DNA from 3 places in the Pseudomonas sp. KT_2_4 genome. Region 3 is predicted to be linked to each of the others. Evidence: riboswitches for the same ligand, from Rfam matches in the RefSeq annotation. Region 3 holds a riboswitch; each other region holds the start of a gene.

Region 1 (6,758 bases), 1.3 Mb from region 3:
CGCCCCGGTAACCTGCTTGGGACAGGCCCAACGCGATACCGACCTGGCTGCTGGCCGGGCCGGGGAGGAACTGGCACAGGGCGACCAGTTCGGCATAGCTGCGCTCGCTGAGCCAGCGGCGGCGGGTGACGAACTCTTGGCGAAAATAGCCCAGGTGCGCAATCGGCCCGCCGAAAGAGGTGAGGCCCAGGCGCAGGAAGATCAGGAACACTGACCAGGGGCGGCTGCGGTGATCGGCAAGCTGGGGCAAGGGGATGTCTCGGGCAACGGTGCTGGATGTTGCCGACCATAACCAATTTTCATGACGCGTAGAAGCGCGGGTATTTTGCCGCCCCCATTGAATTTATCCGCGGTTGCTTGAGTCACTTAAAAGCAGTGTACTGTTTTCCATCCACTGGACCTCAAGGACCGATCATGACCTTTTTCATCTTCCTGCTTGCCTGCGCCGCCGCCGCCAGCACTGGCGTGATCTTCAAACCCGGCGCCTGGTACGAATCCCTGGTCAAGCCCAGTTTCACCCCACCCAATTGGCTGTTCCCAGTGGCCTGGACGATCATCTACCTGCTGCTGGCCTGGGCCGGTTACCGCTTGACCCTGATCCCCGGCAGCGAAATGGTGTTGGCCCTGTGGGCGGCGCAAATTGCGTTGAACACCCTGTGGACGCCGGTGTTCTTTGGTGCCCATCGGTTGTTCGCCGGGATGGTGATTATCGTGCTCTTGTGGCTCACCGTGGCAGCGATGGTGCTGCTGGCCGTGCGCCTGGATTTGATTACCGGCCTGATCCTGTTTCCGTATCTGGTGTGGCTGTGCGTGGCCGCGGCGTTGAACTTCTCGATCCTGCGTAATAACCGCTGATGGCCTACCAGCATTGGCCTGCCAGCGAGCCCGAACTGGCCCAGATGCGCCGCTTCAATCGCAAACTGGCGTGGATGCCGCGCTTCAAGGTCCGCAACCGCGTGATGCCGCGTCTGATCCAGGCGCTGTTGCGTGCCAGCCAGACCTTCAAGAAGGCGCCCCTGGCGGAACGCAAAATGCTCGGGGCGATCCCCTTGCGCATCCTGCGGCCCGCTGGCCCGCCCAAAGGCGTGGTGCTGGATATCCACGGCGGTGGCTGGGTGATCGGCAATGCGCAAATGGATGACGGCCTTAACCTCGGCATGGTGAATGCGTGCGACGTGGCGGTAGTGTCGGTGGATTACCGACTGGCGGTGGATACGCCAATTGAAGGGCTGTTGGATGACTGCCTGACGGCTGCGCGCTGGCTTTTGGCGGACTGCCCGGAGTTTGCCGGCCTGCCGGTGTTTTTTGTCGGTGAATCGGCCGGCGGGCACCTGGCGGCGGCCACTTTGTTGGCGCTCAAGCAATGGCCCGAGTTGCTCCAGCGGGTGAGCGGCGCGGTGTTGTATTACGGCGTCTACGATTTGACCGGCACGCCCAGTGTGCGCACGGCCGGGCCGGACACCTTGTTGCTGGACGGGCCGGGCATGGTCCAGGCGCTGCGCCTGCTGACGCCGGGGATCAGCGACGAGACGCGCCGTCAGCCACCGTTGTCGCCCTTGTATGGGGACTTTGAAGGGCTGCCGCCCGCGTTGATGTTTGTGGGTGAACTGGACCCGCTCAAGGATGACACTCTGCTGATTGCCGAGCGATGGCCAACGGTGGAGGCTCATTTGCTGCCAGAAGCGGCCCACGGGTTTATTCACTTTCCGGTGGCGATGGCCGATCGCGTGTTGGCTTACGCTCGCCAGTGGATAACGAGCCGCATCCTTGGCGATGAGCGTTAGTATCGAGGCGGTGCAGGCCGCTGACATTCCCCAGGTGCTGAGCTTCGCTTTGCTGGCGCGGGATGAACTGTTTCCCACGCTCAGTGCCACCGGCGTCCCCCACGATCTGGCGCAGTTTGAAGCGATCTACCTTGAGGGGGGCGGGCGGTTTTTGATTGCTCGTGCCGAAGGCCGGATCGTTGCCGCGGTGGCTTATCGGCCCTACGACGGCCGCTTCCCGCAGTTGAACTACCAGGGGCGCAAGACGGTGGAAGTCGTGCGCCTGTATGTGCTCCCGGCAGCGCGACGCTTGGGCCTGGCGGGCCGGTTATACCGCTCGCTGGAGGCGCTGGCGCGGGCCGATGGCGTAGAGATGATGTACTTGCATACCCATCCGTTTCTGCCCGGTGCGATTGATTTCTGGCGCAGGCAGGGGTTTGAGGTGGTGGATGTCGAGGCCGACCCGATCTGGCAAACCACCCACATGCATCGGCCTCTGTAGAACCAATGTGGGAGGGGGCTTGCCGACACTCCCTCATCGGGGGCAAGCCCCTCCCACATTTGGACCACAGTTGGCCGTCAGACCGTCACCAGAGCAAGCTGCCCCAACCTACGGATTCAGTTGGAGCGCAGGCGCAGGATTTGCGCGCCGTCGAACGGGTCCGTCAGGTAATGCCCCTGCACGCCGAAGGTCTCCTGCAAGCGCTGTGGCGTCAGCACTTGCAGCGGCGCGCCCAGCGCCACCAGTTGCCCGCGATCCAGCACGGCCAGGCGATCACAGGTCAACGCCTGGTTCAAATCATGCAGCGCAATCAAGGTGGTCACTGGCAAGCCTTGCACGCCTTTGAGGATCGCCAGTTGATGTTGGATATCCAGGTGATTGGTCGGCTCATCCAGCAATAAAATCTGCGGGCGTTGCGCCAGGGCGCGGGCGATGTGCACGCGCTGGCGTTCGCCCCCCGAGAGGCTGCGCCAGGCGCGTTGGCTCAGGTGGGTGGCGTCTACGTCATGCAGGGCCTGGTGCACGATGGCGTCGTCTTCACGCGACCAGGGGCTCAATGCCGACAGCCATGGCGTGCGACCCAGGGCCACGGCGTCGAACACGCGGATGGCGTCGTCGGTGTCGGCCTGTTGCTCCACAACCGCCAATTGCTGCGCGATGGTGCGGCGCGACAACTCACCGAGCCGCTTGCCACCCAGGCGAACTTCGCCGCTGGCCGGCACACGCAAACCAGCCAGCAATTTGAGCAGGGTGGATTTGCCTGAACCATTGGGCCCGACGATACCGAGGGTTTCACCCAACTGCACGTCCAGGTCAATGTCACGCAGCAACTGCGCGTCACGCACTTTGAAGCCCAGGCCGCGGCAACTGAGCACGCTCATCGCGCATTCCTCCGGCCAATCAGGATCAGCGCAAACACCGGCGCGCCTACCAATGCGGTCACCACCCCCACCGGAATCACCTGGCCCTTGATCAAGGTGCGCGACAGCACGTCTGCAGCGATCAGAAACAGCGCGCCCCCCAAGGCGCTGGCCGGCAGCAAGCGCGAATGCCCGGTGCCAAGCAACAGGCGCACCGCATGGGGAATCACCAAGCCGACAAACCCGATGGAGCCGACGATGGACACCATCACCGCCGTCACCAGCGCGGCGCAGGCCACCAGCACAAATTGCACGCGGCGCACCGGGATGCCGAGGGAGGCCGCCGAGTCGCTGCCGAAGGTGAACGCATCCAGTGCCCGCCGGTGCCACAGGCACACCGCGAGCCCCACGACCGCCACCGGCACCGCCAACCACACCGACGGCCAGCGTACGCCGCTGAGGTTGCCCAGCAGCCAGAACATAATGCCGCGGGCTTGTTCGGAGCTGGCCGACTTGGTGATCAGGAACGCGGTCAGGGCATTGAACAACTGTGAACCGGCGATGCCCGCGAGGATGATCTGCCCGGTACCGCTGGACGATCCGCTGGCCCGCGCCAGCAGCGTCACCAGCGCAAAGGCCGCCATCGCCCCCACAAACGCGCCCGCCGACAACGACACCAGGCCACCGCCCACGCCGATCAAGGCCACGAGCACCGCGCCGGTTGACGCGCCGGCGCTGATGCCCAGCAGGTACGGGTCGGCCAGCGGGTTACGCAGCAGCGATTGCAGGATCACCCCGCACGTTGCCAACCCTCCGCCGCAAGCTGCGGCCAGCAATGCACGGGTGAGGCGGTAGTTCCACACCACGCCTTCGTCGATGGGGTCCAGTACGTAGCCGGCGCCCCAGAGTTTATTGGCGAGCACCTGCAGCACCACCTGCGGTTCGATAGCGGTTTCACCGATGGCGACGCCAGCGAGCAGGGCGAGCAGCAGCAACGCCAGGGCGAGTAGGGTGCGCATCATTGGCCCAGGTGGTAGCCGTCAATGGCGGCCGCCAGTTGTTCAAGGCCTTCGAAGGTGCGCAGGCTCGCCTGCAAGGCCAGAGCGTCGAGGATGATGATGCGGTTGTTCTTCACCGCGTCCATGTTGCGGGTCACGGGGTCGCTGCGCAGGAAGGCGAGTTTCTTTTCATGGTCGTCGGCCGGGTAGCGACGGCGATCCATGCGTGCGATCACCAGGAAGGTGGGATTGGCCTTGGCGATGGTTTCCCAGCCGACGGCGGGCCACTCCTCATCGGACTGCACCACGTTACGCAGGCCAAGGGCTTGCAGCATGAATTGCGGCACGCCTTTGTGGCCGGCTACGTAAGGGTCGCTGGCCATTTCGGCGCTGGAGAACCACACCAGTGCACTGGCTTGCTGCAAGCCCTTGCCTTGGGCCGTGGCGACGGATTTGGCCAGGCGCGCCTTGAGTTCGTCGGTCAGTTGTTGGCCGCGATCCTGCACGTCGAAAATCTGCGCCAGTTGCTGGAGGCTCTGGTAGATCGTCTCGATGCGAAAGGGCTCCAATCGCGTGCCATCGGCGCCCACCAGGTTGTCCTTGCCTTCGCAGTCGGACGGCAACAGGTAGGTGGGGATCTTCAGTTCATGAAACTGCTCACGGGTGCCGACCACGCCTTGGGGGCCCACCACCCATTCCAGCTCGGCGGCCACCAGTTGCGGGCGCTTGGCGAGTACGGCTTCAAAGCTGGGCTCGTTGTTGGCCAGGCGCTCGATGTGATCGTCCTGGGCCTTGTACTGCGCCGCCACGTTGTTGAACCACAGCGAAGTGCCGACCACCTTGTCGCCCACACCCAGGGCGTAGAGCATCTCGGTGGCGGCCTGGCCGATGGTCACGCTGCGGGCGGGGGCGTGCTGGAAGGTCAGGGTGCTGCCGCAGTTTTGCAGGGTCAGCGGGTACTGAGTGGGCGCGGCTTGCGCCAGGGCACACACACTCAAACCTGCGATCAGGGCGGTAACGCGTGGCAGCATGAGGCGATCTCCTTGTGAACCGTAGGTGCAGCAGGGGAGGTACGGCTCGGAAATACGCCCATGGGCGCTGCTGATACGCAGGGCCAGGATGTCCTTCCCGGACACCCCGCCGGTTAGTGAATTAGCTGGGCCGGCAGGTCTCCTGACTGATGCGTCGTCGCCATGCCCCGCCTTCCCGGACGTGGTCCAGTGGCATTCAAGGGCAGGCTCGGCATCTACAGTTGCGGGGGCAGTTTCGGTTCACGCCGCGTGCGGCGTTTCGAATTCCCTGTTAGTCCCATACGGGAACCGGCGGCCGTATGGTAAGCGATCATCCCTGTAGGAGCGAGCTTGCTCGCGAAGGTCGTCAACGATAACGCTGGGCACCTGATGCCCCGCGGCGCTTTCCTGGTCTTCGCGAGCAAGCTCGCTGCTACAAAAGAAGCGTCAGAGCCGAATATCCTGGGGGCCGCGGATCAGCGCTTCGATCCGGGTGCCTGTGGCGCGCTCTTCGTTGCTGAAGCCGTCGTAGTCGGCCAGGTTGGCGAAGCGGATGCCGGTCAATTGTTCGATCGCAATCACACTGCGCTGGTAGGTTCGCAGCGGGCCGAATACCAGGTCGAGTTGGCCCAGTTCGCGGCTCTGGTCAATCATGTAGGCGCTGGCGGACGGCTTGCCCTCGTCGCTGAGGTAGGCCACCACTTTCCAGAACGCCTTGGGGATTTTCACGCCACGGTAAAGTCGGTCGTCATCGGCGAACACTGGTCCGGTAAATACCGTGGCCCGGGCTTTCCAGCGCTGGGTGTTGTCGAGGATGTAGTCTTCGAGTTCCAGCCACGTCTTCTGGTTGAAGCCGCTCATCTGTGGCGAGCAGTTGGTGAAGTGAAAGGTGTCGAAGTTGGCGGTGGTCGCCTCGTCGCCCCAATTGGGATCCTGGCGCCGTACCAGGTGGCCGCGGTCCAGGCCATTGCCGGCATAGAGCTCTTCACCTACCTGCGCCTCCAGGGGTAGGCGACCATCGTAGGCCCAGGTGTCGTTGCTGCGGGTGATGTCTACATGCTTGGCGCCGTCGATATTCACCCCCACGTACAGCGCCAGTCGTCGAGAGCGCGACAGGGTGATGGAGAAATGCGTGTAGTCCAGACGCTTGGGTTGCACGTCGCCTGCCAGTGGCTGGTCAACCGTGGGCCATGGCACCACGAAGTCGCTGAGGAAGTCGTCGGCATAGCCCGCGCGGTTTTTGAGGTCCTTGGCTGCTGTGACACGCGGCGTCGCGGCTCTGGCTTCCAGCAGGCTGGGGCTGGCTGCGACCAATGGGCGCAGGTCGGCGAGCCTTGGGCGATGGGAAAGGTCGATGTTAGCTGTGCGGGCAGGCATGGGCATGTTCCTTATGGGCCTCGGATAAACACCACTGAAACACAAACTCATGACAATTTGGCCCAGGTGGCGAACTCAGGACTATCCTGAAAACCGTTACCCGGACGTTCATCACACGCCAAAAAGGAGCCAGCTCATGTGTGTTCGCCAACTGCGCAACCCGATTTTTTGCCTGATCCCGCCGTACATGCTCGACCAGATCGCCCGCCACGGGGATAAAGCCCAACGGGAGGTCGCATTACGCACGC
Region 2 (6,758 bases), 1.6 Mb from region 3:
GGTCAGCGGCAGGTATCGCCTGGCCCGGCCCGACGAACTGCAAGTCCACCTGGGGGTGCAAGCGCAGCGGGTCGAAGTCGGTATGGTTGCTGATGCGCGGCAGCACCGGCACCACCACCTTGAGCACCTGGGCGGCCTTGTCGATCTGGCGCTGGTCGATGCCGTCTTCCGCCTCCAGGTGCAGGTCCATCACGTAGGGCAGCACGCCGACGACCGGTTTGCCGGTGCGCGCTTCGAGCCAGTCCAGCCCTGGTTGCAGCAACGCGATATCGCCGCGAAAACGGTTGATGATGAAGCCCTTGACCCGCGCCTGTTCACTGGGCGACAGCAGCTCCAGGGTGCCAACCAGATGGGCAAACACGCCGCCGCGGTTGATGTCCGCGATCAACAGCACCGGGCAGTCCACCGCCTCGGCGAAGCCCATGTTGGCAATGTCATTGGCGCGCAGGTTGATCTCGGCCGGTGAGCCCGCGCCTTCGACCATCACCACCGGGTAGGCCTGGCTCAAACGCGCGTGGGAGGCCAGCACCGCTTGCATCGCAATGGCTTTGTAGTCGTGATAGGCCACGGCATTCATGCTGGTGACCGCACGGCCATGGATGATCACTTGGGAGCCGGTGTCGCTGTTGGGCTTGAGCAATACCGGGTTCATGTCGGTATGGGGCGCCAGGTTGGCAGCCTGGGCCTGCACCGCCTGGGCGCGGCCGATCTCGCCGCCTTCGGCGGTCACCGCGCTGTTGAGCGCCATGTTCTGCGGTTTGAACGGTGCCACCGCGACGCCTTGGCGTACCAGCCAGCGACACAGCGCAGTCACCAGGGTGCTTTTACCGGCGTCGGAGGTGGTGCCCTGCACCATCAACGTGGTCATGTGGCGTCCTTGTAGGCGGCCAGGGCTTCATCAAGGCGCAGCCAGTCGGCGTCGGTGTCGGGCAGGCCCAAGCGCACGCTGCTGTTGTGCACGAACAGGCGCAGCAGGATGCCGCGTTGGGCCATGAATTCGTACAGCCGTTCAGCGTGGGGGGTAATCAACCACTGGAACAATGCGCAGCCGCCGTGCGGTTGAAGCCCACGGCGCTCAAGCAACTCGAACAGACGCTGGCCGGCTGCGATGCAACGACTGCGCTGGCGCGCATGCCCGTCGGTGTCGCGCAGGCACACTTGGCCCAACACCCGCGTCGGCCCACTGACGGCCCAGGGCCCGACCTGTTCGGCCAACAGCTTGAGCAACTTGCGCTCGGCCAGCACAAAGCCCAGGCGCACGCCGGCCAAGCCGAAGAACTTGCCGAATGAGCGCAGTACGATCAAGCCGACCTGATCGGCATGGCTGGCCAGGCTCAAGTCCGGGGTCACGTCAATGAACGCCTCGTCCACCACCAGCCAGCCACCGCGCTGGGCCAACCGCGCATGCCAGTCCAGCAGGCGTTGCGGGCTCAGGCTCAAGCCCGTGGGGTTGTTGGGGTTGACCACGACCAGCACGTCGAGGCTGTCGAGAAAGAAGTCGACTTCCTGCTCCTGCACTTCGCGCACCACATAACCGGCGCGGCGCCAGGCTTCGGCGTGTTCGGCGTAACAGGGCGAAAGCACGCCGACCTTGCCGGAACGACGCAAGCGCGGCAGCAGTTGGATCGCGGCCTGAGAGCCCGGCACCGGCAGCAATGGGCCGGCGCCGTAGTACTCGCTGGCAGCCTTCTCCAAGCCGTCATCGGTTTCCGGCAAGCGCGCCCAGGCACGCAAGGGAATCTCGGGAATCGGCCACGGCCAGGGCGCCAGGCCGCTGGACAGGTCGAGCCAATCCGCTTCGGCAATGCCGTACTCAATCGCGGCCTTACGCAGCCGACCACCATGTTCAAGCATAGATTTGCGCCCCCACGCACAGGACCAGCAGCCACAGCCATACGCCGCGCTGCACCAGTTGCCAGCCGCGATCAATGGAATCGGCGTCGGCCGGCGGGCCTTCGCCCAATGGCGGGCGCTGATGCACCTCGCCGTGATAAATCGCCGCGCCGCCGAGCTCCACACCCAAGGCACCGGCCCCTGCCGCCATCACCGGGCCGGCGTTGGGGCTGTCCCAAGTCGGGCCCTGAGTGCGCCAGCATTTGAGCGCCAGGCGGGTTTTACCCAATAACGCGTAGGTTAAAGCCACCAAGCGCGCAGGAATATAGTTGAGCACATCATCGATCCTGGCGGCTGCCCAACCGAAGCGCTCAAAGCGCTCATTGCGATAGCCCCACATGGCGTCCAGGGTGTTGCTCAGACGATAGAGCACCACGCCCGGCACACCGGCCACCACAAACCAGAACAACGCGGCGAATACCGCATCGCTGCCGTTCTCCAGCACCGATTCGGTGGCTGCGCGGGCCACTTCAGTACGGTCCAGTTCACTGGTCTGACGGCTGACCAGGTAACTCACACGTGTACGCGCCTCGTCCAGGTCATCACGGCGCAGGGCCTGGGCCACTGGTATCACGTGCTCGCCCAGGCTGCGCATGCCCAGGGCGCAGTACAACGCCAGGATCTCCAGCAGCCAGCCGATATAAGGCGCCCACGACAACGCCGTGGCCAGCAGGGTCAGCGGCACCACCGCAATAAACCACGCGGTCACACCATGGCTGCGCCAGCCACGCCCGCCAGTATTGAAACGTTGCTCGATGCGCCCGGCGAAATTGCCGAACGCCACCAGCGGATGCCAGCGCCTGGGCTCACCGAGCAGCGCATCCAGCGCCACCGCAGCCACACACAGCAAGGCCACACTCATTGACTCACTCCCCACGTGTTTTCATACAGCATGTCACTCAGCGGTCGCGGATCGGCCCAGCCTTCAAGCTGCAACATCGGTGCCGGGTAAAACTCGGCCACCGGCCCCAGGCACAGCACTGCAAGGGGTTTTGCGCCGGGTGGCAAACCCAGCAACTCGGCCAGGGCCTGGGGGTCGAACAGCGAAACCCAGCCCATGCCCAACCCTTCCACGCGCGCCGCCAGCCACAGGTTCTGGATGGCGCAGGAGAGCGAGGCCATGTCCATTTCCGGCAGGGTGCGGCGCCCGAAGATGTGGCGCTCGCGATCGTCCATCAAGGCGGCGACCAATACCTCGGCACAATCGTTGATGCCTTCGACCTTGAGCTTCATGAACGCATCGGAGCGCTCGCCCAATGCTTCGGCGGTGCGTACGCGCTCTTCTTCTACCAACTGTTGAATCTGGCTGCGCAACGAGCGATCGCTGATGCGGATAAAACGCCACGGCTGCATCAGGCCGACGCTGGGCGCCTGGTGCGCAGCGTGGAGCAGGCGCTGCAGCAGTTCAGGCGCGACGCTGCCACCGCGGAAGTGGCGCATGTCGCGGCGTTCGGCGATGGCGCGGTAGACGGCTTCGCGGTCGGCTTGGGGGAATGCGTTGTCAGTCATGGCCTCTTCGCGAGCAAGCCCGCTCCCACATTGGATTGGTTTGCAACTGGGTCAACTGTGGGAGCTGGCTTGCCTGCGATAGCGGTCTCAAGGTCGGGCGCAAACAACGCGGCCACCGCGCCAGGATTCGACGGAAAATAAAAGTGCACATAGGAGGCGGTCAAACGACCCTGTCGGTAAACCGCTTCAGCACCGCGCCCGCCGTTAGGGCTCAGGCCACGGGCAATCGGCGCCCATTCGGTACTAGTCAGGGAATGGTGATAGGTATGCCCGCGCAAGGTCCCCTCCGGCAGCTCGACGCTTTGCAGCGCCAGGGCCGCGAGTTTCTTCTGCATCACCGCATCGCCTTGCAACAAGCCAACCAGTTCGGCGCGCTCACCCTCCACATCGGTCAACGAGTCGAGCAGATAGAGCATGCCACCGCATTCGGCGAGCAGCGGTTTGCCAGCGGCGTGATGAGCACGAATGGCGTCCAGCATCGAGGTATTGGCCGACAATGCCTGGTGGTGCAGTTCCGGATACCCGCCGGGCAAATAGAGGCTGTCCGCTTCAGGCAATTGGCGATCATGGATCGGTGAGAAGAACTTCAGCTCCGCGCCCATTGCCCGCAACAGATCCAGGCTGGCGCCGTAGGTAAAAGCAAAGGCTTCGTCACGGGCCACGGCAATCCGCACACCGGCCAGCAAGGGTTCGGTTTCGATCACGTGCGGCGCGGCAAAGGTCACCGGCGGCGGCAGGGCCACTTCGCAACTGCTGCCCAACGCCTGGGCGGCGGCATCCAGGCGTATATCAAGGTCATTCAGTTCGCTGGCTTGCACCAGGCCCAGGTGGCGGCTGGGCAGTTCGATGCCGGTCTCGCGGGACAATGCACCGTACCAACGCAAGCCCTCAGTGAGGCTGCCTTCAAGCAATTGCGCATGGCGCAGGGTGCCGACGCGATTGGCCAGCACGCCGGCGAACGGCAGGTCGGGCTGATAGCGCGCCAGCCCCAGGGCCAGGGCGCCGAACGTCTGGGCCATAGCCGTGCCATCGATCACGCCCAGCACCGGTACACCGAAGTGCCGCGCCAAGTCAGCGCTGGAAGGCGTGCCGTCGAACAGGCCCATCACGCCTTCGATGAGGATCAGGTCGGCCTCCCCCGCGGCCTCCCAGAGCAGGCGGCGGCTTTCCTGCTCGCCCACCATCCACATGTCCAACTGGTACACCGGCGCGCCACTGGCACGCTCGTGGATCATCGGGTCGAGAAAGTCCGGCCCGCATTTGAACACGCGCACCTTGCGCCCCAGGTTGCGGTGCAAACGCGCCAACGCGGCGGTGACCGTGGTTTTGCCCTGGCCGGACGCCGGAGCGGCGATCAGTACGGCCGGGCAATGACGGGGCTGATTCAAAGTTCGACGCCTTTCTGTGCCTTGATACCGGCCTGGAACGCGTGCTTGAGCATGCCCATTTCGGTGACGGTGTCGCCCATTTCGATCAGCTCAGGCTTGGCGCCACGGCCGGTGACCACCACATGCTGCATGGGCGGGCGGGCTTGCAGGTCGCTGAGTACCTGGTCCAGGTCAAGGTAACCGTGCTTGAGGGCGATGTTCAGTTCATCCAGCACCACCAAGCCGATGGAAGGGTCATTCAACATGGCCCGGGACACTGCCCAAGCCGCTTCGGCAGCGGCGATATCGCGCTGGCGATCCTGGGTTTCCCAGGTGAAACCTTCGCCCATCACGTGAAAGCGCACCTGCTCGGGGAAGCGGCGAAAAAACAATTCTTCGCCGGTGCTGTTACGCCCCTTGATGAACTGCACCACACCGCACTGCATGCCATGGCCCATGGCCCGGGCCAACATGCCGAACGCCGAACTGCTCTTGCCTTTGCCGTTGCCAGTCAGCACCAGCAGCAGGCCGCACTCGTTGGGCGAATTGGCGATGCGCTCGTCAATCACGGCTTTTTTGCGCAGCATGCGCGCCAGGTGGCGTTCGTCGCGGTCGGGGGAATCAGTCATGGCAGCTCTCCGTTGGGGCTGGACAAAAACGGCGGGCAGGAAAAAGAAACAACAGACAGCCAAGCATCGCCCACCGTGATGCTGTTGGATGATCCAGGCCGGTCTCCGGGCTCATGAGTGGCGCTTTTGATAGCAAGCAGCCGAGGGCGCGCCTTCCCATATCGCACGCGACACAGTGGCAAACAGCACCGTCTTGACTCATTTACCGTTGCGGGGGCAGCGCCGGAATCGCGGCAGCACTGTGTACAAGTGCGCTCACTCACCGGCTTCCCTGTTTCACTCTGTCGACGCGCGCGCCACAGAGCACCTGGAACAAGCCGCGAAGGTTAGTGGGTTGGGGGTGGAGCGTCAATTAAAGCTGGCCTTGTACTTGAACCATCCGCCGTTCGTGCTTCTCTACCCCTACAGGTATCAAGGAGAAAACCATGCCTAAAACCCGACTCGCCCTACTGATCATGTTCGCCGGTAGCCTCGCTGCGTGCGGCGAAAGCTCGACCCTGCAGGTCGCCGACGGCACCGGGCCCTCGCCCCGGCTGCCGGAGCCGAACAAGACGTTGATCCCCACCGTCAATATCGCCCCGGCCATCGGCTGGCCCGAAGGCGCCAAGCCCGTCGCCGCCGCCGGCACCCAAGTGGCCGCATTCGCCGAAGGCCTGGACCACCCGCGCTGGCTCTACGTGCTGCCCAACGGCGACGTTCTGGTGGCCGAGACCAATGCACCGCCCAAGCCGGACGATGCCAAAGGCGTGCGCGGCTGGGTGATGGAAAAAGTCATGGACCGCGCTGGCGCCGGCGTGCCGAGCCCGAACCGCATTACCTTGCTGCGCGATGCCGACCATGACGGTGTGGCAGAAACTCGTACGGTGTTCCTGGAGAACCTCAACTCGCCGTTTGGCATGGCCTTGGTGGGCAACGACCTGTACGTGGCCGATTCGGATAAGTTGCTGCGCTTCCCCTATCAGCCAGGTGAAACCGCGATCACCTCCCCAGGCACCAAGGTGGTGGATTTACCCGGTGGCCCTTTGAACCACCACTGGACCAAAAATGTGGTGGCCAGCCAGGACGGCAGCAAGCTGTACGTGAGCGTCGGCTCCAACAGCAACGTCGGCGAAAACGGCTTGGAAGCCGAACAGGGTCGCGCCGCCATTTGGGAAGTCGACCGCGCCAGCGGCCAACACCGCATTTTTGCCTCCGGCCTGCGCAACCCCAACGGCATGGCCTGGGAACCTCAGAGCGGCAGGCTGTGGACGGCAGTCAACGAGCGCGATGAAATCGGCAGTGACCTGGTGCCGGATTACATCACCTCGGTCAAGGATGGCGGCTTCTACGGCTGGCCTTTCAGTTATTACGGCCAGCATGT
Region 3 (6,758 bases):
TGGAGTTGAAGCCATAGGTGGTATCTGAATTGCGCGTCGTGTTATTGGCACCATAAACCCGCTGCGCAGCGGCGATATCATCCATCATCGGCGCCGACGGTAACTTTCCATTGAAGTGTTTACCCGCTTCAGGTGCATCGAAGTAGCTCATCACGCTGTAAGCCCGCGTATCCTGAGCATATAAGGCGTGATCGCGGTAATTGGGATTACCAAAATTATAGGTGCCTGGGTGTAACAGGCCCAGGTTGTGCCCAATTTCATGGGTCAGGGTCATTCGCCCATGGTTGTGCAAGGCTGGATTAGTATTGGTGCCAAATCGGGGATTGATCAGCACTTTACCTTCCTGGCCCGGATACTGGCCGAAGGCGACCTCGTAGTCCGTGCTATTGGAGAACGCTAGAAGCCCCTCGGGGCGACGACTGCCTTCCTGGAATGAAACATTCGCGACATCCTCCCACGATTGCATCGAGCGCCGGGCCTGCTCTTTCTGGGTCGCATTGAACGCCGTGTGCCCTCTTGCGTGCTTGTTGAATGAATAGGAGATCTGCGTGATGCCGTCGCGATTGGCGTCAAACCAACGATGGCCGGTTCGAGTGATTTGACGCGCGGCCTGATCAACCGTGAAAGAGGGTTTATCAACGTTCGATTCAGAGGGGTCGTTGGGCCTGAGGGTCGCATCGGCCACCGCTGATTGCTGATCGCCAGCAAGCGGCGCATGAAAACTTTGCAGCGTATTGGAAAGTCGCATAAAGCCCACCGTTAATTTCAATGTTGCGCGGGGAGATAAACCGGGTTTCCTTCTGAGTTATCGAAAAAAGCGCAGGCGTTCCCAAACACTTCATACATCGCGTGTCTGCCTATTGCGTCTGCAAATACTTCATCGCCGTGTACTTCGTAGGTGTCCTCATCCAATTGACGCTGACCTGCACACCATGCTCTCCTACACACCTTGTTTCGGGTGCCCTTCACAGGGTGAAACGGGAAACCGGTGCGTCAAATCCAATGACAAGTCCGGTGCTGCCCCCGCAACGGTAAGCGAGCGAAGCGTCATGGCCACTGTGCTTGTGCATGGGAAGGCGATGCTTTCAGGAGGACTCTTTCCAGAGCCGCCCCTCGCAAGCCCGGAGACCGGCCCGAAAACTTCAGATAACAAACCCGCGGTGGGCGGGCGCTGTTCGAACCCTGCGTGCCTGGCGCGTGGGGTTTTCATGCGCTCGTTTCACCCTGACACCTGAAAGGGACGCGCCATGTCGATCATCAGCAGCACTTCGCACACCGCCACTAGCACCGCCACCCTCAGCCAACGCCTGACCGCCGCCATCGGTGCGTCGATCCTTGGCGCGTGCCTGGTGTATTTCGCCGGGTTCTCGCATATCGAGGCAGTGCACAACGCCGCCCACGATACCCGCCACAGCGCCGCGTTCCCGTGCCATTGAGAGCTGCCGACATGATCAAGCGTATTGCGCAAACCGCAGGTTTCACTGGGCTATTGGCTGCCTTGCTGCTGACCCTGCTGCAAAGTTTCTGGGTGGCACCGCTGATTCTGCAGGCGGAAAGCTTTGAAAAAGCCCCGCCAGCCTCCGAAATGGTGCATGAGCACGCCGCTGGCGCTGCAGCCCACAGCCACGATGCCCAAGCCTGGGAGCCGGAAGATGGCTGGCAGCGGGTGTTGTCCACCACTGGAGGCAACCTGGTGGTGGCCGTAGGCTTTGCACTGATGCTCGCCGGCCTCTACACGCTGCGTGCGCCGACCCGCACCGCGCAAGGCCTGCTCTGGGGCCTGGCCGGCTACGCGACCTTTGTACTGGCACCCACCCTGGGCCTGCCACCGGAACTGCCGGGCACTGCGGCGGCGGACCTGACACTGCGCCAGACCTGGTGGATCGGCACCGCAGCCTCCACCGCCGCCGGCCTGGCGCTGATCGTGTTCGGCCGCAACTGGCTGTTGAAAGGCCTTGGGCTGGCGATTCTTGCCGTGCCCCACGTCATCGGCGCGCCGCAACCTGAGGTACATTCGATGCTGGCCCCGGAGGCGCTCGAAGCGCAGTTCAAGATCGCCTCGCAATTGACCAACGTCGCTTTCTGGCTGGCCTTGGGCCTGATCAGCGCCTGGTTGTTCCGCCGCAACCGCGACGACCAATACTCGGCATGATCCTGGTTGTCGGCTTGGGCTGCCAGCGGGGCTGTGAGGTTCACAGCCTGCTGGCGTTGCTCGACAGCGCCCTGGTCGAGGCCGGCATTGATCGCTCACGCGTGACCGCGCTGGCAAGCATTGACCACAAACGCGATGAACCTGGGCTGCTGGCACTGGCCCAGCGATTGAACCTGCCCTTGCAGTGCTTCAGCGCCGAGCACCTGGCGGGCTATGAACATCGGCTGAGCCATCGCTCAGCGCTGGCTTTTGCCCACACCGGCTGTTACGGCGTGGCCGAAAGCGCCGCCCTGGCCCTGGCCGAACAGCTGTCCGACAGCCCTGCCCGCCTGCTGATCACCCGTCAAAAAAGCGCGCAGGCCACCTTTGCGTTAGCCTGCGCGGGTTAAAAACCCGATAATTTCCGCTCTTGAGCATGAGCCGTGTTCATGCTCGCCCGTTTTTCAACAGGATTTCTCCATGACCGTCTACTTTATCGGCGCCGGCCCCGGTGACCCGGAATTGATCACCGTCAAGGGCCAGCGGCTGATCCGCAGTTGCCCGGTGATCATCTACGCCGGCTCGCTGGTGCCCGCCGCCGTGCTGGAAGGTCATCAGGCGCTCCAGGTGGTCAACAGCGCCGAACTGCACCTGGAGCAGATCATCGAGCTGATCAAGACGGCCCATGCCCAAGGCCAGGACGTGGCGCGGGTGCACTCCGGTGATCCCAGCCTGTATGGGGCGATTGGTGAACAAATACGCCATTTGCGTGAGCTGGGCATCCCTTTCCAGATCATTCCAGGGGTCACGGCGGTCGCCGCGTGCGCGGCCCTGCTGGAGACCGAACTGACCCTGCCGGACATCGCCCAAAGCGTGATCCTGACCCGTTACGCCGATAAAACCAGCATGCCCCCCGGTGAAGACTTCGACAGCCTGGCGCGGCATGGCACCACGATGGCGATTCATCTGGGGGTCAATCATCTGGAGAAAATCGTTGCCGAGCTGCTGCCGCACTATGGCGCAGACTGCCCGATTGCCGTGGTACACCGTGCCACCTGGCCGGATCAGGAGTGGGTGGTGGGCACGCTGAGTGACATTGCCGAGAAAGTCGCGGCCAAGGGGTTTCGGCGAACAGCGTTGATTGTGGTGGGCCGGGTGTTGTCCAGTGACAGTTTCAGCGAGTCGTCGCTGTACCGCGCAGGGCATGCGCACCTCTATCGCCCCTGAAGCCAGCTCCCACACTTGATCTGCTTTATCAGATATATTTTGCAACTCTATGAATTTAAATAATAAAAAACGGCGCTCACGGGCGCCGTTTTTTTGTTCGCAGTGAACACCTTACTCAGTAGTAGGCGTTTTCTTTCTGCGTGTGGTCAGTCACGTCACGTACACCCTTGAGTTCAGGAATACGTTCCAGCAGCGTGCGCTCGATGCCCTCACGCAAGGTCACGTCCGCCTGGCCGCAGCCCTGGCAGCCGCCGCCGAACTTCAGTACGGCGATACCGTCATCCACCACGTCGATCAGGCTCACCTGGCCGCCATGGCTGGCCAGCCCCGGGTTGATCTCGGTTTGCAGGTAGTAGTTGATACGCTCATTGACCGGGCTGTCGGCGTTGACGTTCGGCACCTTGGCGTTGGGGGCCTTGATGGTCAACTGGCCGCCCATACGGTCGGTGGCGTAGTCGACCACGGCGTCGTCCAGGAAGGCTTCGCTGAAGGCATCGATGTACGCGGTGAAGCTTTTGAGCCCCAGGGCGGTGTCTTCAGGCTTCTCTTCGCCGGGCTTGCAGTAGGCAATGCAAGTCTCGGCATACTGGGTGCCGGGCTGGGTGATAAAGACGCGGATGCCGATACCCGGGGTGTTCTGCTTGGACAGCAGGTCAGCCAGGTAATCGTGGGCGGCGTCGGTAATGGTTATGGCAGTCATGGAAACTCCTCACAGGCTTGCCCGCAGTTTACGCCAAATTATTACGCAGGTACAAAGTCCGAGTATTTTTGTCGGGAAAGACCTGTTCCTGTTGGCCTGACGCATCGTGACACCTGGCCATTTCTGCGAAAACCTGTGCCTACCTATATAGCCCTCCCCGCAAACCCCGGCTCAATAGAGTGAATCCTCTTCGACTACGGATTGTGAGGATTGAATGAATAACGCATTGCAGAGCTTCTATTTCAAGGGCTTGCCGGAACAGCAAGTGCATTTGGACCATCTGATTGATTTTGTGACGACACAAGGCTCGCTGACGGCATCCGCCGCCGAGGTGTACTACTGCCCCCCGCACAACAGCGAACTGCATCGCGAGTGCAAGGAAGCCTTTCGAGTCTTGGCAAAGCTGGAAGCCGATGAAGACTTTCAGCGCTTCCTGCGGGAAAAGCCCGAACCGGATGATTCCATTATCGGCCGGGACTTCCTTTACGACCTGCTCTCCACCCTGTTCAGCAGCACGCGCTCACCGATACCCGACCCTGCCGAAACGTTCAGCATTGCCGACCATTCGGTCATCCTGCGCCATATGCCCACCTATTGGTACATCGACGCCGACGTGTTGCTGGATATCAACCGGCGTGTGGGTAACGGCCTCAAAAGCGACGGTTCGGTGCGGTTTGATCTGGTGCTCAAGTATTACTCGATCATCCCGGCACAGCCCAAAACCCGCGAGCAGTGGAAAGCGGTTCTCGCTGTCTTGCAGGAACATCACACCCTGAAAAAACTCGGACACGAAGGCAACCTCAGCGATTTGCAGCACTTGCTGGATGCGCCTGCCGACCAGAAAATCAAGGAGATTATCCGCCAGATCGAAACACAAACCCGTCAATCGCTGTTCCGTCATGTATTGCCCGAAACATTCACCGCCTCACAACAGGACATGCTCACCACCACCCCCACCGTGCTGCTCGATCAATTGCTCAATAGCCCCGATAACCTGGCACTGGGCGAACGGATTGCCAAGGCCTTGGACTGGTATGGCAGCCAGAAGGACGAAATCTGCCCAGACCCGGTACGGGTGAAATTACTGTGGCGCGCGTTGTGGCTGACGATCATTCCCAGCACCGACTCGCTGATCGACAACGAATTGAAACTATTCATCGCGCCTGGCGCGTCTTATTCGTCGGTCCGCCAATCCTTGATCAGCCGCTATGAACATAGCTTGTCGATCAGCGCTGACGCGGCACAATTGGCGGTGTGCGTCCTCAAGGCCAATGTTGCCAGCGAAGTCTGGGTGGCCGATATTCCCGATGACCTCCCCTACGCTGCCACCAGTACCTGGGTCAATTTCAGAAGCGGCTTTCTGCTGGCCGAAACGATTGCACCGGGTTCATCGCGCCACATGAGTTTCGAACAATTGCTCAACCTGGCGGCGGAACACTTTCGCGCCAGCGGCGATGACATTAAACAACAGGCACTGGTCGCAGCGGCCAAGTTGGGCCCCACCGTGCAATGGGCACAGGCCAACGGCCTGATCGCCAGCCGATCGTCGGGCCACTCACGGGATGAGCTCACCCAGGCCGTCACCGCCCTGGAGCAGCATGAATATGAGATGTTCAACGCAATTCAGAACCTCAAACTCAAACTGCCCAGCCGTTGGCGCTTTGTCTCGGACATGGAGTACGACAAAGCCTTTCGCGACGCCCTTGAGATGCCGAGAAACGCCTACAAGACCTTAATCCAGTCACTGCTTGCGCACCTGGGCAATGCGACCCTGGATGTGGATCAGGACGAGATCACCGTGTATTCATTAAGAGAAGCCCTGGACAAGGTGCCCATCGAATATGAAACCAAAGCCAAGACCGATGCCGTTCGTTACCGGACAGGTTTTATCCTACGCATCGCCAAGCCCCGCTCGCCCCTCCATGCCATCTACATCGAGGTATTCCCCTTCGCCGGCCTGCTGCGTCGACGCAAAGACCTGCAAAGCCTACCGCTAAACGGCAAAGTGGTAGAGCTACGCGACGCCATGAGCTGGGACAAGTACAGGCTGGCCACCGAAGTACCGTTTGATCGAGAGGCTTACCGCGAGAACAAAGCGCCCAGACCAGGCAAAAAAGCTGAGTTGATCGTTGAACAAGTCGGCGAGACACTGCCTGGCATCGACGCAGGGCCGCGCATCCCATCGTTCGCGCCCAACACGCTGTATGCGCCGCGCAGTGAAACCCTGGCAAGCATGATTGCCCGCGAGCTGTTTTTCTGCGATGAGCAAGCCCTCCTGGAAAAAACCCGCAAAGACACGCGGGAGGTAGACATTCCCGCTGAGGTACTCGAAGACTTGGCGTTCTGGGGCAAGATTTTTATCCCGTTTTGGGGCGGTATCGACGACATCGCCTCCGGTGATCCCCAGCGCATCAAGTCAGGCGTCGCCGGCCTGTTCATTGACATCGTAGCTTTCGCGTTGCCGGTAGGGCGGTATGTGGCCGGCTCCACCCGCCTGCTCATCCACGCAGGCAAGACCGGGCTGCGCCTGGCGCTGCCTAAGCTCGCGAAACTGACCGGGAAGCTGGTAATTGCCACGCTCCACGAACTCAACCCCCTGGCCGCCCTGCCCAGCCTGCTCAGGCTCGCGCGCTTTGGTTTGCTCAAGCTGGGACATAAATTGATGCGCCAGGCAAAACGGGGTATTGCCCAGCTGCGCGA

The links. A riboswitch is a leader RNA that binds a small molecule or an ion and turns the genes downstream of it on or off. The one in region 3 is predicted to bind cobalamin.
Positions count from the first base shown of each region.
Region 1: linked by a shared signal. The riboswitch ahead of AB9N64_RS08190 (ABC transporter substrate-binding protein) and the one ahead of AB9N64_RS02055 (CbtB-domain containing protein) in region 3 are both predicted to bind cobalamin.
Region 2: linked by a shared signal. The riboswitch ahead of cobO (cob(I)yrinic acid a,c-diamide adenosyltransferase) and the one ahead of AB9N64_RS02055 (CbtB-domain containing protein) in region 3 are both predicted to bind cobalamin.

Region 1 covers NZ_CP166962.1:1,796,836-1,803,593, reverse strand. Annotated here, with positions in the region: gene chrA (chromate efflux transporter) at 1-250, opposite strand, end outside; gene AB9N64_RS08215 (TspO/MBR family protein) at 415-855, shown strand; gene AB9N64_RS08210 (alpha/beta hydrolase) at 855-1,784, shown strand; gene AB9N64_RS08205 (GNAT family N-acetyltransferase) at 1,774-2,265, shown strand; gene AB9N64_RS08200 (ABC transporter ATP-binding protein) at 2,382-3,146, opposite strand; gene AB9N64_RS08195 (FecCD family ABC transporter permease) at 3,143-4,147, opposite strand; gene AB9N64_RS08190 (ABC transporter substrate-binding protein) at 4,144-5,154, opposite strand; cobalamin riboswitch at 5,269-5,462, opposite strand; gene AB9N64_RS08185 (DNA/RNA non-specific endonuclease) at 5,581-6,510, opposite strand; gene AB9N64_RS08180 (M4 family metallopeptidase) at 6,647-6,758, shown strand, end outside.
Region 2 covers NZ_CP166962.1:2,069,544-2,076,301, forward strand. Annotated here, with positions in the region: gene AB9N64_RS09475 (cobyric acid synthase) at 1-868, opposite strand, end outside; gene cobD (threonine-phosphate decarboxylase CobD) at 865-1,854, opposite strand; gene cbiB (adenosylcobinamide-phosphate synthase CbiB) at 1,847-2,755, opposite strand; gene bluB (5,6-dimethylbenzimidazole synthase) at 2,752-3,402, opposite strand; gene AB9N64_RS09495 (cobyrinate a,c-diamide synthase) at 3,399-4,790, opposite strand; gene cobO (cob(I)yrinic acid a,c-diamide adenosyltransferase) at 4,787-5,398, opposite strand; cobalamin riboswitch at 5,477-5,724, opposite strand; gene AB9N64_RS09505 (sorbosone dehydrogenase family protein) at 5,824-6,758, shown strand, end outside.
Region 3 covers NZ_CP166962.1:449,270-456,027, reverse strand. Annotated here, with positions in the region: gene AB9N64_RS02060 (M10 family metallopeptidase C-terminal domain-containing protein) at 1-748, opposite strand, end outside; cobalamin riboswitch at 940-1,152, shown strand; gene AB9N64_RS02055 (CbtB-domain containing protein) at 1,248-1,436, shown strand; gene AB9N64_RS02050 (CbtA family protein) at 1,448-2,152, shown strand; gene AB9N64_RS02045 (cobalamin biosynthesis protein) at 2,149-2,541, shown strand; gene cobM (precorrin-4 C(11)-methyltransferase) at 2,612-3,358, shown strand; gene nfuA (Fe-S biogenesis protein NfuA) at 3,474-4,058, opposite strand; gene AB9N64_RS02030 (SET domain-containing protein) at 4,273-6,758, shown strand, end outside.